Regions from separate parts of the Streptomyces sp. NPDC015139 genome, predicted to be linked through region 2. Evidence: riboswitches for the same ligand, from Rfam matches in the RefSeq annotation. Region 2 holds a riboswitch; each other region holds the start of a gene.
What was found. Region 2 has a riboswitch for cobalamin ahead of ACF08B_RS29100 (HoxN/HupN/NixA family nickel/cobalt transporter). Riboswitches for the same ligand answer to the same signal wherever they lie in the genome.
Positions count from the first base shown of each region.

Region 1: it holds a riboswitch for cobalamin, as region 2 does, so the genes downstream of both, ACF08B_RS17230 (cobalamin biosynthesis protein) here and ACF08B_RS29100 (HoxN/HupN/NixA family nickel/cobalt transporter) in region 2, are expected to answer to the same signal.
Region 3: it holds a riboswitch for cobalamin, as region 2 does, so the genes downstream of both, ACF08B_RS01890 (CbtB-domain containing protein) here and ACF08B_RS29100 (HoxN/HupN/NixA family nickel/cobalt transporter) in region 2, are expected to answer to the same signal.
Region 4: it holds a riboswitch for cobalamin, as region 2 does, so the genes downstream of both, ACF08B_RS09140 (prenyltransferase/squalene oxidase repeat-containing protein) here and ACF08B_RS29100 (HoxN/HupN/NixA family nickel/cobalt transporter) in region 2, are expected to answer to the same signal.

Region 1 is NZ_JBIBUW010000005.1:505,104-508,440, reverse strand. Features, by position in the region: gene ACF08B_RS17240 (anion permease) at 1-1,227, shown strand, start outside; gene ACF08B_RS17235 (hypothetical protein) at 1,262-1,489, shown strand; cobalamin riboswitch at 1,634-1,775, shown strand; gene ACF08B_RS17230 (cobalamin biosynthesis protein) at 1,877-2,821, shown strand; gene ACF08B_RS17225 (cobyric acid synthase) at 2,818-3,337, shown strand, end outside.
Region 2 is NZ_JBIBUW010000012.1:92,412-95,748, reverse strand. Features, by position in the region: gene ACF08B_RS29110 (heavy metal translocating P-type ATPase) at 1-659, opposite strand, end outside; gene ACF08B_RS29105 (hypothetical protein) at 659-889, opposite strand; partial or broken gene ACF08B_RS29100 (HoxN/HupN/NixA family nickel/cobalt transporter) at 1,033-2,161, opposite strand; cobalamin riboswitch at 2,170-2,358, opposite strand; gene ACF08B_RS29095 (ArsR/SmtB family transcription factor) at 2,438-2,833, shown strand; gene ACF08B_RS29090 (RNA polymerase sigma factor) at 2,915-3,337, opposite strand, start outside.
Region 3 is NZ_JBIBUW010000001.1:411,095-414,431, reverse strand. Features, by position in the region: gene ACF08B_RS01900 (histidine phosphatase family protein) at 1-309, shown strand, start outside; gene ACF08B_RS01895 (CbtA family protein) at 423-1,175, opposite strand; gene ACF08B_RS01890 (CbtB-domain containing protein) at 1,196-1,417, opposite strand; cobalamin riboswitch at 1,454-1,599, opposite strand; gene ACF08B_RS01885 (glycoside hydrolase family 65 protein) at 1,694-3,337, opposite strand, start outside.
Region 4 is NZ_JBIBUW010000003.1:73,464-76,800, forward strand. Features, by position in the region: gene ACF08B_RS09130 (MBL fold metallo-hydrolase) at 1-625, shown strand, start outside; gene ACF08B_RS09135 (transcriptional regulator) at 675-1,268, opposite strand; cobalamin riboswitch at 1,675-1,803, shown strand; gene ACF08B_RS09140 (prenyltransferase/squalene oxidase repeat-containing protein) at 1,918-3,129, shown strand; gene ACF08B_RS09145 (SCO2322 family protein) at 3,126-3,337, shown strand, end outside.

The DNA of each region.
Region 1 (3,337 bases), on a different contig from region 2:
GTCACCGCTCTCGCGTTCGATTTCACGAACGGTTTCCACGACACCGCGAACGCGATGGCCACCACCATCTCGACAGGCGCTCTGAAGCCCAAGATCGCGGTGACCATGTCCGCCGCCCTCAACCTTGTGGGCGCATTCCTCTCCGTGGAGGTCGCGAACACGATCTCCAAGGGTCTCGTCGACGAGACCGGCATCCGTCCCGAGGTCATCTTCGCCGCCCTGGTCGGCGCGATCCTCTGGAATCTGCTGACCTGGCTGGTGGGCCTGCCGTCCAGTTCCTCACACGCCCTGATGGGCGGCCTGATCGGCGCCACCGTCGCCTCGGCCGGCTTCGGCGCGGTGCACGGCGAGGTCCTGGTGACCAAGGTGCTGCTGCCCGCGGTCGCCGCGCCGATCGTGGCGGGCCTCGCGGCCATGCTGGCCACCCGCTTCTCGTACGGCATCGGCGGCAAGGCCGAGGCCGAGGCCACGCGCAAGGGCTACCGCGCCGGCCAGATCGCCTCCGCCGGCCTGGTCTCCCTCGCCCACGGCACCAACGACGCCCAGAAGACGATGGGCATCATCACCCTCGCGCTGATCGCGGGCGGTGCCATCTCCCCCGGCTCCAACCCTCCCACCTGGGTCATCCTCTCCGCGGGTCTGGCCATCGCGCTCGGCACCTACATCGGCGGCTGGCGCATCATCCGCACCATGGGCAAGGGCCTGACCGACCTGGAGCCGCGCCAGGGCTTCGCCGCCCAGACCAGCGCCGCGACCGCCATCCTGGCCTCCTCCCACCTCGGCTTCTCCCTCTCCACCACCCACGTCGTCTCCGGCTCGGTGATGGGTGCGGGGCTCGGCCGCAAGGGCGGTGTGGTCCGCTGGTCCACCGCGACCCGTATGTTCGTCGCCTGGGCGCTGACCCTGCCGGCCGCCGCGCTGGTCGGCGCGGGCGCCGAGTCCGTCACGGACCTGGGTGACTGGGGCACCGCCGTCGTCGCGGTCTTCCTGGTCTCCGCCAGCGCCGCGATCTGGAAGCTCTCCCGCCGCGAGGTCGTCGACCACACCAACGTCGTCTCCGAGACCGAGGAGCCGGCCGGCGTGGTGACCACCGCCATCGCCGCCGTGATCCCGCCCCCGGCGGGCACGGTCGCCGAGGACCCGGCCGTCGCCTTCCCGCACCAGTCCACCGGCCCGGTCCGGGTCGCCGACACCGCCCCGGCCACCCCGCCGGCCGCCACCGTCTGACCCCGGCACCCCGGTTACTGAAGGAAGCATCCCCATGAAGATCGACTGGGCGGCCCTCGGCTCCGTCTTCGGCGTCAGCCTCGTGGTCACGGTGGGCCTGGTGGCCCTGTTCACCCTCGGCATCAAGGGTCTGGCCCGGCGCGAACAGGCCGCGGCCCAGGGCGACTCCGCCGCCCTCGCCGTCACCGGCGCGTACGTCTGCTTCGCCGCCTGCGCGGCCGCGGTGGCGTACGGCATGTACCTCATCGTCGCCAAGGCCTGACCCGGCGTCCGCCGCACGGCGGACGCGAACGAGCACCGCAGAGGCTCCCCTCCCCACCCGGGAGGGGAGCCTTCGGCATGCTCGCCCGCCCCACGATGTGGGGATCGGCACACTCTCCCCACGCAGGTCAAAGGCAAGTTGACGGCCCTTCCGGGCGCGTGGTGGACTGCCCAGGCCATGTACGGCGGCAAGAGAGGAAGCCGGTGCGAATCCGGCGCGGTCCCGCCACTGTGACCGGGGAAGAACCCCCGGGAGCCAGGAACTCTCACCGCCGGATCAGTCGAACCAGGGCGCGGACACCCTGAGTGAGGACACGTATCGCCATGCTCGGCTGCCGATCGAGGACCAGTACCAGGCCTGCCCCTGTGCCCACGGCCGGCTGAGCCGATGGGTGCCGATCGCTCCTACGCGTACGGCGCCGCCGCCGGCCTTCTCGGTGACCTGCTCCTCGGCGATCCCCGCCGCGGGCATCCCGTCGCCGCGTTCGGACGGGCGGCCGGGGCCGTGGAGAGCGCGTTGTGGCACGACCACCGCGGCTGGGGAACGCTGCACACCACCGTGTGCGCCGGTGGCGCCGTGGCCCTGGGCGCGCTGGCCGCGCACGCCGTACGCCCCTCCTTCGTCGCCTCCGCCGCGCTGACCGCCGCCGCCACCTGGTCGGTCGTCGGCGGGACTTCGCTCGCCCGGGAGGCCCGCGTCATCGGGCATGCCCTGGAGACCGGGGACGTCGACGCGGCCCGCGCACGGCTGCCCCATCTGTGCGGCCGGGACCCGCAGGCCCTGGACGCCGACGGGATCGCCCGGGCCGTGGTCGAGTCGGTCGCCGAGAACACGTCCGACGCCGTGGTGGGCGCCCTGGTGTGGGGAGCCGTCGCCGGAGTGCCGGGACTGCTCGGCTTCCGGGCGGTCAACACCCTGGACGCGATGGTGGGTCACAAGTCGCCCCGGTACCGGCGCTACGGCTGGGCCTCCGCCCGCCTGGACGACCTCGCCGGCTGGCCGGGGGCCCGGCTGACCGCCGTACTCGCCGCCGCGGCCGGCCCCGATCCGCGCGGTGCCCTGCGCGCCTGGAAGGCCGACGCGCACCGGCATCCGAGCCCCAACGCCGGGCCCGTGGAGGCCTCGTTCGCGGGCGCCCTCGGAGTGCGCCTGGGCGGGACGCTCTCCTACGGCGGGCGGGTCGAGCACCGCCCGGTGCTCAACGGCCGGTCCGGGCGCGCCGTCCGGGCCACCGACATCGACCGGGCCGTACGGCTCTCCCGCCGCGTCGGCCTGCTCGCGCTCGGCGTCACCGTCGCCGCGCGCCGACTCGTGAAGGGACGTGGGAAGTGAACGGGGGTCTCCTCGTCGCCGGCACCACCTCCGACGCCGGCAAGAGCGTCGTGACGGCCGGGATCTGCCGGTGGCTGGTGCGCCAGGGGGTGAAGGTCGCGCCGTTCAAGGCGCAGAACATGTCCCTCAACTCCTTCGTGACCCGTGAGGGTGCGGAGATCGGGCGGGCACAGGCCATGCAGGCGCAGGCGTGCCGGATCGAGCCGACCGCGCAGATGAACCCGGTGCTGCTGAAGCCGGGCGGCGAGCAGAGCAGCCAGGTGGTGCTGCTGGGCAAGCCGGTGGGCGAGATGAGCGCGCGCGGCTACCACGGCGGGCGCCAGCAGCGGCTGCTGGGCACGGTGCTGGACTGCCTGGCCGAGTTGCGGGGCACGTATGACGCGGTGATCTGTGAGGGGGCGGGCAGCCCGGCCGAGATCAACCTGCGCCGGACCGACATCGTCAACATGGGCGTCGCACGGGGCGCCCGGCTGCCCGTGCTGGTGGTGGGGGACATCGACCGCGGGGGCGTCTTCG
Region 2 (3,337 bases):
AACAGCGGTACGCCGACCGCGGCTTCCAGGTACACGTGCGCGGGGCCGTCCGACGCGGACGGCAGCAGACTGAACGGCATCCGCATCCCCGGGTCGCCCGCTCCCCCGAGGAACAGCGCGTACGCCGACCAGGAGAAGGACGCCACCACGCCCAGCGAAACGAGGGTGTCCATGGTGGCCGCGGAGTGACGCAGTCCGCGCACCGCCCGTGCGTGGATCGGCCAGGCGCTCCACACCGCCACCGGGGCCGCCAGCACGAAGCACAGCCACTGCCAGTTCCGGAACTGCAGGGAGGGCACCATCGACAGGACCAGCACGGGAACGGCGAGCAGCGCGGTGACCACGAGCCGCTCGCGCTCCTGGAGCGCGGCGGCCTCGGCAGCCTTCTCGCCGCCGTCGGTCCCGTCGCGCCTGTCCGGTACGGCGGGCTCGGGCAGCGCGGCCTCGTACCCCGCCCGCTGGACGGCCGTGACAAGGTCCTCCGCGGGGATGTCCGCCGGGTGGCTGACCCGGGCGCGTCCGGTGGCGAGGTTGACGGTGGCCGTGACCCCGTCGAGCCCGGCCAGCTTCTTCTCCACCCGGCGGACGCACGCGGCACACGTCATACCGCCGACCGTCAGATCCGTGACCACCAGCGGCGCCAGGGGTTCGGCCCCCATCACTGACCGCCGCCGTGCATGCCGGGCATGTCATGCGTGCCGCCTCCGCTGCCTCCGCCGCCTCCGGAGCCGTGCATGCCCGGCGCCACCGGCCCGGCGGCCGATCCCACGGCGTACGCCGCCGAGAAGACCAGCACCAGCAGCAACAGGAAGCCGCAGAGCCTGGGCGGGGGCAGCAAGGTGCGGGGAACCGCGGCCGCGCCGCGGGAGGGATGTCGGGACTCGGCCATGCTCGACCTTCCTGGTCGCTCGAACCGTCGTACGGCGCAAGAGGTCGCAGCCGTACCGCTCCAGCAGTCGGACGGATCGGTGGCGGAGTTCCCGCACGGGACGATGGCGTAGGCCACATGGCGGACCCGTGCGGTGCTCGACGTCAGCCGGTGTCGGCGGAGCGGGTGTTCCAGCGTTCCTCGATCCTGGCCAGGCGCCAGTAGGCGATGGCGACCGCCCAGACGACCACGAACAGACCGACGATGACGTAGCCGACGCTGTCCAGGTTCAGCCCCGCGATCCAGCCGGTGACGCCGTCGCTCAGGCCGAGCTTGTCGTGCAGGACGCCGACCAGTTCGATGGTGCCGACGAAGAACGCGACGGCGATGGACAGGCCGGTGATCGTGAGGTTGTAGAACACCTTGCGGACGGGGTTCGAGAACGCCCACTGGTAGGCGAAGTTCATGAAGGTGCCGTCGAGGGTGTCGAACAGGCTCATGCCGGCGGCGAACAGCAGGGGCAGGCACAGCACCGCGTACCAGGGCAGCCCGGCGGCGGCGCCGTTGCCGGCCAGCGCGAGGAGCAGGACCTCGGTCGTGGTGTCGAAGCCGATCCCGAAGAGGAAGCCGAGGGGGAACATCTGGCCCGGGCGGCGGATGGACCTGGTGAGCCGTCCCAGGATGCGGTTCATGAACCCGCGCGAGTCGAGGTGCGCCTGCAGCTCGGCCTCGTCGTACCGGCCAGCGCGCATGGCCCGGAAGACCCGCAGGATGCCGAACAGGGCCACGAGGTTGAGCGCGGCGATGAGGTACAGGAAGGACCCCGAGACCGTGGTGCCCACGGTGCCCAGGACCTGGTGGGTACGGGAGCCGTCGTTCATCAGGGTGCCGGCGAGCTTCGCACCGCCGGCGACCAGGGCGGCCATCACGACCACGACGCTGGAGTGCCCGAGGGCGAACCAGAAGCCCACGGAGACGGGCCGCTTGCCGTCGGCCATCAGCTTGCGGGTGGTGTTGTCGATCGCGGCGATGTGGTCGGCGTCGAAGGCGTGCCGCATGCCGAGCGTGTAGGCGGTGACGCCCAGCCCGACCCCGAACGCCTTCGTGCCGACCTCGTAGTGATGCGGTATCACCAGCAGGAAGAGGATCCCGAAGGCGACCACGTGCAGTGCCACGATCACGGCCAGGAGCCCCGCGGTGCGGACGGTGTCCTCGCGACGCCAGCGGAAGGACGGTTCGGCGTCGGTTTCGGGCACGCCTCGGGACACGGTCATGCGGGTCACGCTCCAGCACCTCGTGGATCAGCTTCGTGATGCCGTGGCCGGTCTCCTGGCTGACGGGTCGACGCGCCCGCCCCTGCCTTCCCGGCCGTGCGGCCAGTGGCATACGTGGGGCGGGAACTCCCCGATCACAGTGGCGAGGGCCGCTCCGGACTGAGCCCCTGAGGGCTGTCACCGGTCTTCCCGAACACCACGGCCCGTCCACCCTAGAAGGCCGAGGTCGTCGGCTGCAAGATTGCACAACTGCTCAGGTATGGAGGCGATCGCCCCGGGCTGCGATGATGACGGCATGCATCTCGTCCCCGCGGACCGTGCCGGGCAGCGCACCATCGACGGCGACCGGGTCTGTGACGCCATCGCCGCCGTCGGCGAGCCCGAGCGGGTGCGCACCTGGGCCGACCGCTTCTCCCTGCTCTCCGATCCCGGGCGGCTGTCCCTGCTGCTCGCCGTCCACGAGGCCGGTCCCATCGCCGTCTCCGACCTGGCCGTGGCCACCGGAATGCGCGACACCACCGTCTCCCAGGCACTGCGGCTGCTGCGGGCCGCGGGAGTGGTCGAAGGCCGCAAGGACGGCCGGATCGTGCGCTACCACCTCGTCGACGGGCCGATGGCCGCGCTGCTGGAGCACTGCAAGTCCGCCGACACCGGCGACGTCCGCGTACGGCCCCACCGGTCCGAGGAGTAGGGCACCGAACGCGGCCGCGCACCGGGGAGCGACCGCGGCGCCGCGCCGTGTCGGCATCCGGGCCGGTGTCGGCCGGAGCCCTCAGCCGCGGGCGCGGGCGTTGAGCCGGGCGGCCTGTCGCGTCAGGTGGTCGCGTTCGGCCAGGTTGGGAGCCCTGTGCGCCGCCTCGGCGTACAGGCGTGCGGCCGTCACCACATCCCCGTCACGCTCGTGCAGGTACGCCGACACGGCCGAGTGGCGGGGCAGCGACGCGTCCAGTTCCGCCAGCGCGGCGAGCCCGGCACGCGGGCCGTCCGCCTCGCCGACGGCGACGGCGCGGTTGAGCCGGACGACGGGGCTGTCGGTGAGGCGTACCAACTCGTCGTACCACTCGACGATCTGCACCCAGTCCGTGTCCTCCGCACGCTGCGCGTCCGCGTGCAGGGCGGCGACGGCCGCCTGGGCCTGGAACTCGCCAAGACGGTCCCTCGACAGAGCCGCCTGCAAGAGGGCGATGCCCTCGGC
Region 3 (3,337 bases), on a different contig from region 2:
GAGGCCGTGGGCCGCTGGCTCACCGACGCCGGATCCGCGCCCCACGGCGGCGAGTCGGTGCGGGAGCTGTGCGAACGGGTCGGGCGGTGGCTGGACGCCGTACAGGGCACGGACGGCCGCACCCTCGCCGTGGTCGAGCCGGAGGTCGTACGGGCCGCGGTCGTGCACGTCCTCGGGCTGCCCGCGGCCGCCTTCTGGCGGCTGGACGTGCCGCCGTTGACGGCGACGGAACTGAGCGGCCGGGCCGGACGGTGGAATCTGCGGCTCGGTCAGCCGCCGGCCGGACCGGACGCGGCCGCCGCCTGCTGAGCCGGGGCGGTCGCCGTGGCTCAGGAGGCTGCCTCCCCGGCGCCGGCGCGGCAGCGTCGCCGCCGCGCGGCGCGAACACCCGTTCCGAACGGGCGTCCGGTGTCCCGGGACCGTCAGTGCGGGGCGGGAACCGTCCGTCCGGAAGATGCCTTGGCCGGCCGGGGGTTCAGCTGCCGCTCGGCCAACTCGCCGAAGAGCAGACCGAATCCGACCCACAGGACGGTCTGGATGGCCAGGGTGGAGAGCCGGAACCGCCACAACAGGCGGGCCGGGAAGTGCGCGGGCAGCTCGTTGACGGCGGGCAGGAAGGCGTAGGCGAGCCCGATGACGACGACGAAGGCGGCCACCGCGACGACGGTCGCCCACCAGTTGCCCAGACGGGGCGCGAGACGCTTGCCGAGGATGGTGGCGCCCACCGCGAGGAGCACGCTGAGGGCCATCATCAGGAAGAACAGGGTGGTCCGCTTGCCGATGGTCTCGGGCTGACCGACGGACGGCGGGTTGGCCGGGTACTTCAGGAACGGCACGACGTACACGGCGACCAGCGCGCAGCCGGACAGCAGCAGCGCGGTCGCCCGCGCGCTGAAGCGGCCGACACGGCCGAGCGCGAAGGAGTACGCGAGCGCGGCGATGCCGCCGAAGGCGACCCCGTAGACGAGGACGCCCGTGGCGAGGCCGGCGGTGGACTGCAGGGAGCGGGAGACGACTTCCATCTCGTGCTCGTGGGAGTGGGCGTCCTCGAAGGCGATCGCCTGGTCGACGCTCGGCTCACCGAGGAGGTAGGCCACGACGAGGGCGAGCACGCCGGCCACGAGGCCGGCGAGCATGCCCCGCACGAGGAGGTTTCTTACCGTTGCGGAGTTCATGGTGCGCGGCGTCCCTCGCGTCAGTGGCAGGGGAAGCCGAGCAGGTGGCGGGCGTCGTGCACCCACTCGTGGACGTCGGTGCCGTTGAACACGGACGTGGCGCCCTGCTCGGCGCCGACGAAGTAGAGCAGGACGAGCATCAGGACGCCGAAGAAGACCGCCCAGGGGGCTATCGCCTTCAGCGGCAGCGTGGCGGGAACGGCGGGGGTGTCGGCAGTCGGCTGGGCGACGGTCTGCGCCATGGCAGGGCCTCCTCTGGGAGTTCGCGTCCCATCTCGGTGGTGCACAGGACGACGGCCACGGGTCTGACTCGGCGGACCACCCCGAGGGGTGTCCCGCATACAGTGGCGCGACCGTGCCGGATTCCCACCGGCTTCCGTCTCGCCGTCGTCGATATCGGACAGACCGTACCGCGAGACGCGTGCGCGGCCAAGACCGCGTCCACCGCAGTGATCTTCCTCTCGTGACGGCACGTCAGATTCGGGACGCCAGGGGGTAGCCGTGAGACGGCTGAGGGACTACTCCGGGAGCACCAGACGGGCCGTCTCCCCCGGCCGTACTCCCACCGCCAGGTCCCGCAGGCGGAGGTCGATGGGGCCACGGCCGGAGGCCGGTACGGCGATCTCCAGCAGGCCGCTGCGCAGGCGCAGGTGGACGCCCCAGTGGCCGTGGTAGCGGATGGCGAAGCCGTAGGAGGAGAGTTCGGGCAGCGGGACGGGGTCCAGGCGCAGGGCGCCGCCCCGGGTCTCCAGGCCGGTCAGCCCGCGCTGGACGAGGTCGAGCGTGCCGGCCATCGCGCCGAGGTGGATGCCCTCCCCGGTGGTGCCGCCCTGGAGGTCGGCGATGTCGCCGCGCAGCGCCTCCTGGACGAAGGCCCAGGCGTCGGTCCGGCGGGCCCGGGCCAGGATCCAGCCGAGGACCAGGCCGCTGAGGGTGGAACCGTGACTGGTGCGGTGCAGGTAGTGGTCGACGGTCGCGGTCCAGGTCCGCTCGTCCAGCGGGTAGCCCAACCGGTCGAACAGGGAGTTCAGTTCGGGCGGGGCGAAGAGGTAGCCGAGCATCAGCACGTCGGCCTGCTTGGACGCCTTGTACCGGTTGACGGTGTCCCCCTCGGCCTCCAGGATCCGGTCCAGGCGGCGGATGTCGCCGTACCGTTTCCGGTAGCCGTCCCAGTCCAGCTCGGCGAGGCCGGCGTACCCCTCGAACTGGCTGATCACCCCGTCGTGGAAGGGGACGTGCAGGGTGCGGGAGACCTCCTCCCAGCGGGCGGGCTCGTCCTCGGCCAGTCCGACGGCCTCGGTGAGTTCGCGGCGGCGCGGCTCGGGCAGGGCGCTCAGCAGCTCCAGCGCGCGGGTGAGCACCCAGGCGGCGGTGACGTTGGTGTACGCGTTGTCGTCCAGGCCCGGCCGGCTCGCACCGGGGTAGGCCTCGTGGTACTCGTCGGGACCGACCACGCCACGGATGCGGTACCGGCCGAGGTGGGGGTCGTAGCCGGCGGAGTCCGCCCAGAAGCGGGCGATCTGGAGCAGCATCTCGGCGCCCTCGCCGTGCAGGAAGTCGAGGTCGCCGGTCGCCTCCCAGTACTGCCACACGTTGTACGCGACCGCCGAGCCCACGTGGTGCTGGAGCCGGGAGTGGTCGGGCAGCCAGCGCCCGGAGCGCGGGTTGAGGTGGAGCTGCTGGGTCTCCTCGCGGCCGTCGCTGCCGCTCTGCCAGGGGTACCGCGCGCCGCGCCGGCCGAGTTCGTGGGCGGCGTGGCAGGCGGCGTCCAGCCGGCGGTGGCGGTAGCGGAGCAGGGCGCGGGAGACCTCGGGCAGGTGCAGGTTGAGGTAGGGCAGGACGAAGAGTTCGTCCCAGAAGACGTGCCCGCGGTAGGCCTCGCCGTGCAGTCCGCGCGCGGGGACGCCGACGTCGAGGTCGGCGGTGTGCGGGGAGAGGGTCTGCAGCAGGTGGAACAGGTGCAGGCGCAGGATGCTGCCCGCCTCGCCGGGCACCTCCAGCGCCGTGCGCCGCCACAGCTGGTCCCAGGCCGCCGCGTGTGTCTCCAGCAGTTCGTCGAAGCCGGGCGCGTCCCGGACCCGGTCGACCGCGGCGCGCAGCGGGTCGCCGATGGCGGGGTCGCGGGAGGTGTGCAGCGCGACGGTCTTGTCGAGGGTGACGGT
Region 4 (3,337 bases), on a different contig from region 2:
GTTGCGGGCCGCCCGGGGCCGCCGTACCCTGCCCGGTCTCTCCCCCGCCCTGCCGGACCGGGACGTCGTGCCCGGCGAACTCCTCGACCTGCCCGGCCGCCGGCTGCGCGCCGTCTGGACCCCGGGACACACCCCCGGCCACGTCTGCCTGCATCTGGAGGAGGGCCATCCCGCGCGACTCGCGGGTCGCGGGCGCCTGTTCAGCGGCGACCACCTGCTGCCGGAGATCACCCCGCACATCGGTCTGTACGAGGACCCCGACGACGCCACGGTGACCGATCCGCTCGGCGACTACCTCGACTCCCTGGAGCGGGTGGGCCGGCTCGCCCCGGCCGAGGTGCTCCCCGCCCACCAGTACGCGTTCACCGACGCGCCCGCCCGGGTACGGCAGTTGCTCGACCACCACGAGCAGCGGCTGGCCGGGCTGCTCGCGCTGCTGCGCGAGCCCCTCACACCCTGGCAGCTCGCGGAGCGCATGGAGTGGAACCGCCCCTGGGCCGACATCCCCTACGGCTCCCGGAACATCGCCGTCTCCGAGGCCGAGTCCCATCTGCGCCGCCTGGTGAAGCAGGGGCGGGCCGAACCGCTCGCCGGGAGCGAGCCGGTGGCGTACGTGGCCGTGTGAGCGACGTGCGCCGTGGCGGGGCCGTCCCGCCCCCGTCCTGGACGCGGGGTCAGGTACGCCCGGCGTCCTCCACCCGCTCCGCGGAGATGATCATCTCGGCCAGGTCGGCGAGGGTGGCGAGCTGGTGGGCGTTCATCTGCGGGGCGCGGGCGGCGAGCCGGACCAGTCCGTTCTGGCGCAGCCGCAGCAGCGGGTCGGCCTCGGCCTCCAGGTTCTGCAGCACGGGTTGCAACGCCTCGTGCAGCGCTTCCGGTTCGTCGGCGGTGAAGAACCCGGCGGGCAGGCCGAAGAAACGCCGCAGCCGGTCGGTGTGGGCGAGGCTCGGCATCCCGCTCTTGCGCCACTCGCTCAGCCACTGCCGGCTGGTGCCGGCGATGGCGGCCAGCTCGCCCAGGGAGTACCGCTTTCCGTCGGGCCGACGCCGGTTCTCGCGGATGAAGTCGAGGCGCTGGCGCACCCGTTGGGCCAGCATGGTCTCGGGAGCCCGGCCGCCGTCGAGGAGTTCGGCGACGACGGCGACGGGAACACCGGTGCGGCGGGACAGATCGGCCACGTCGAGGGCCTCCGGCAGCCGGCCCGGCCGGCCGGTCAACTCGCCCAGCCGGCGCAGGACATCGGCCAGGTCGGCGTACGCGTCACTCACCGAGTTCTCCCTGGGCTGTCGTCCGTTCGGTGTCGGGCTGACGCGAGGCTACCGGGTCGGTCGGTGACCGACCAGAGGTGACAGCGCTTCCTACGGAAGTGGGCAGCAATCGTTGACAGTCGCGCGAGCGGTGGGTGAGGATCTCGGCACGGAGAGCGAGACACGACCGCCCCGGGTGCCGGTCACGGGGGAGCGGCATCCGGGGTGCACCACACCCGATCGCCTCGGCCGGCCGTATGCGGCGACGGACCGGGCCTCGACGCCCGAGCCGGCCCTCGCGGTCCCCGGCGCGGCACCCACACGTCGTCGATCCCGTGCGCGCCGGCCGTACGGCCCGAGCCCGTCGAGAGCGTGACGCCGGTCACCGGGCCGGTGTGCCCACGGCCACCCCTCGGGCCGTGCGGGGCTGCCGGTAAAGTGGCGGAGTCGTCATCACACCCGTACGGGGGGAAGCCGGTGCAATTCCGGCGCTGACCCGCAACCGTGAGCCGCCCGGCGGGCGGTGAGCCGGACCGCCCCGGGCGGGACGTTGACCGGCTCACGTGCGTCGGCGGCCCGCCGCGCACGGCACCGTCGAGGTTTACGGGGCCGAGCCGCCCGGGTGTTCCCGTGCGCTGCAGGCTCCCCGCAGGAGAGGCAGTCGCCGACCATGAACGTTCGCCGCAGCGCCGCGGCTCTCGCCGCCATAGGCGTGCTGGCCGCCGCCGCGCCCGCCACGGCCGCCGACGCGTCCCCGTCCCCGAAGGTGGCGGTCCCGGACGGCCTGTACGGCAAGGCGGACCCGACGTACGACGGCGTGTGGCGGCAGTCGCTGACGCTGCTCGCCCAGCGCACCCTCGGCTACCGGCCGGCCCCGAAGGCCGTGGACTGGCTCACCGGGCAGCAGTGCGCGAACGGCTCCTTCGCCGCCTTCCGTGCCGCGCCCGGCAAGGCCTGCGACGACAAGACGCAGGTGGACACCAACAGCACGGCGGCCGCCGTGCAGGCCCTGGACGCCGTCGGCGGACACGAGCGCGAGGTCCGCAAAGCCCTGGTCTGGCTGAGCACCGTGCAGAACAAGGACGGCGGCTGGGGGTACACGCCGGGCGGCCCGAGCGACACCAACTCCACCAGCGTCGTCATCGGCGCGTTCGCCGCGGACGGCCAGGACGTCGCGAAGCTGCACAACAGGAGCAGGACCCCGTACGACCTGCTGGCCGCGCAGGCCGTCCCCTGCGACCAGGACGGCGGTGGCGCCCTCGCCTACCAGCCGGACAAGAAGGGCAAGCTGCTCGCCAACGCGGACGCGACGGCGGCCGGCCTGCTGGGCTCGCTCGGCAAGGGCTTCGCCGCGGAGGCCGGCAAGGCGCCCGCGAAGGACACGTGCGTCAAGGCCGCCCACCTCACCCCGGCCCAGCTCGCGGACAACGCGGGCGCCTACCTGGCATCGGCCGTCGCCAAGACCGGTCACCTGAAGTCGACCCTGCCCGGCGCCAAGGACCAGCCCGACTTCGGCAACACCGCGGACACGGTCGTCGCGCTCGCCGCGGACGGCCGCACCGACCGGGCGAAGAAGGTGTACGCCTGGCTGGAGAAGAACGCCACCCAGTGGGCGGCGCAGAGCGGCCCGGCCGCGTACGCGCAGCTGATCCTCGCCGCGCACGCGGTGGGCGCGCAGCCGGACGACTTCGGCGGCACCAGCCTGGTCCGCTCCCTCAACGCCCAGGGCCCGGCCCCGCAGGCGGAGAAGGCCGCCGGGAAGAAGGCCGAGGCGTCCGACGACGACTCGAACACCGGCGTGTGGTGGATCGTCGGCGTCGGCCTCGTGGCGGGCGTCGGCATCGGCTTCCTGCTCAGCGGCCGGAAGAAGAACCGGCCGTGACCCCCGTCCGCCGTGCCGCGACCCTGCTGGTCGCCACGCTCGTCCTGCTGCTTCCCGCGACCGCGGCCCACGCCACCGGCTACCGCTACTGGTCGTTCTGGGAGCGCTCCGGCGGCCACTGGACGTACGCCACGCAGGGCCCGTCCATGGTGCGGCCGGACGACGGCGCGGTCCAGGGTTTCCGGTTCGCCGTGAGCGCGGACTCCGC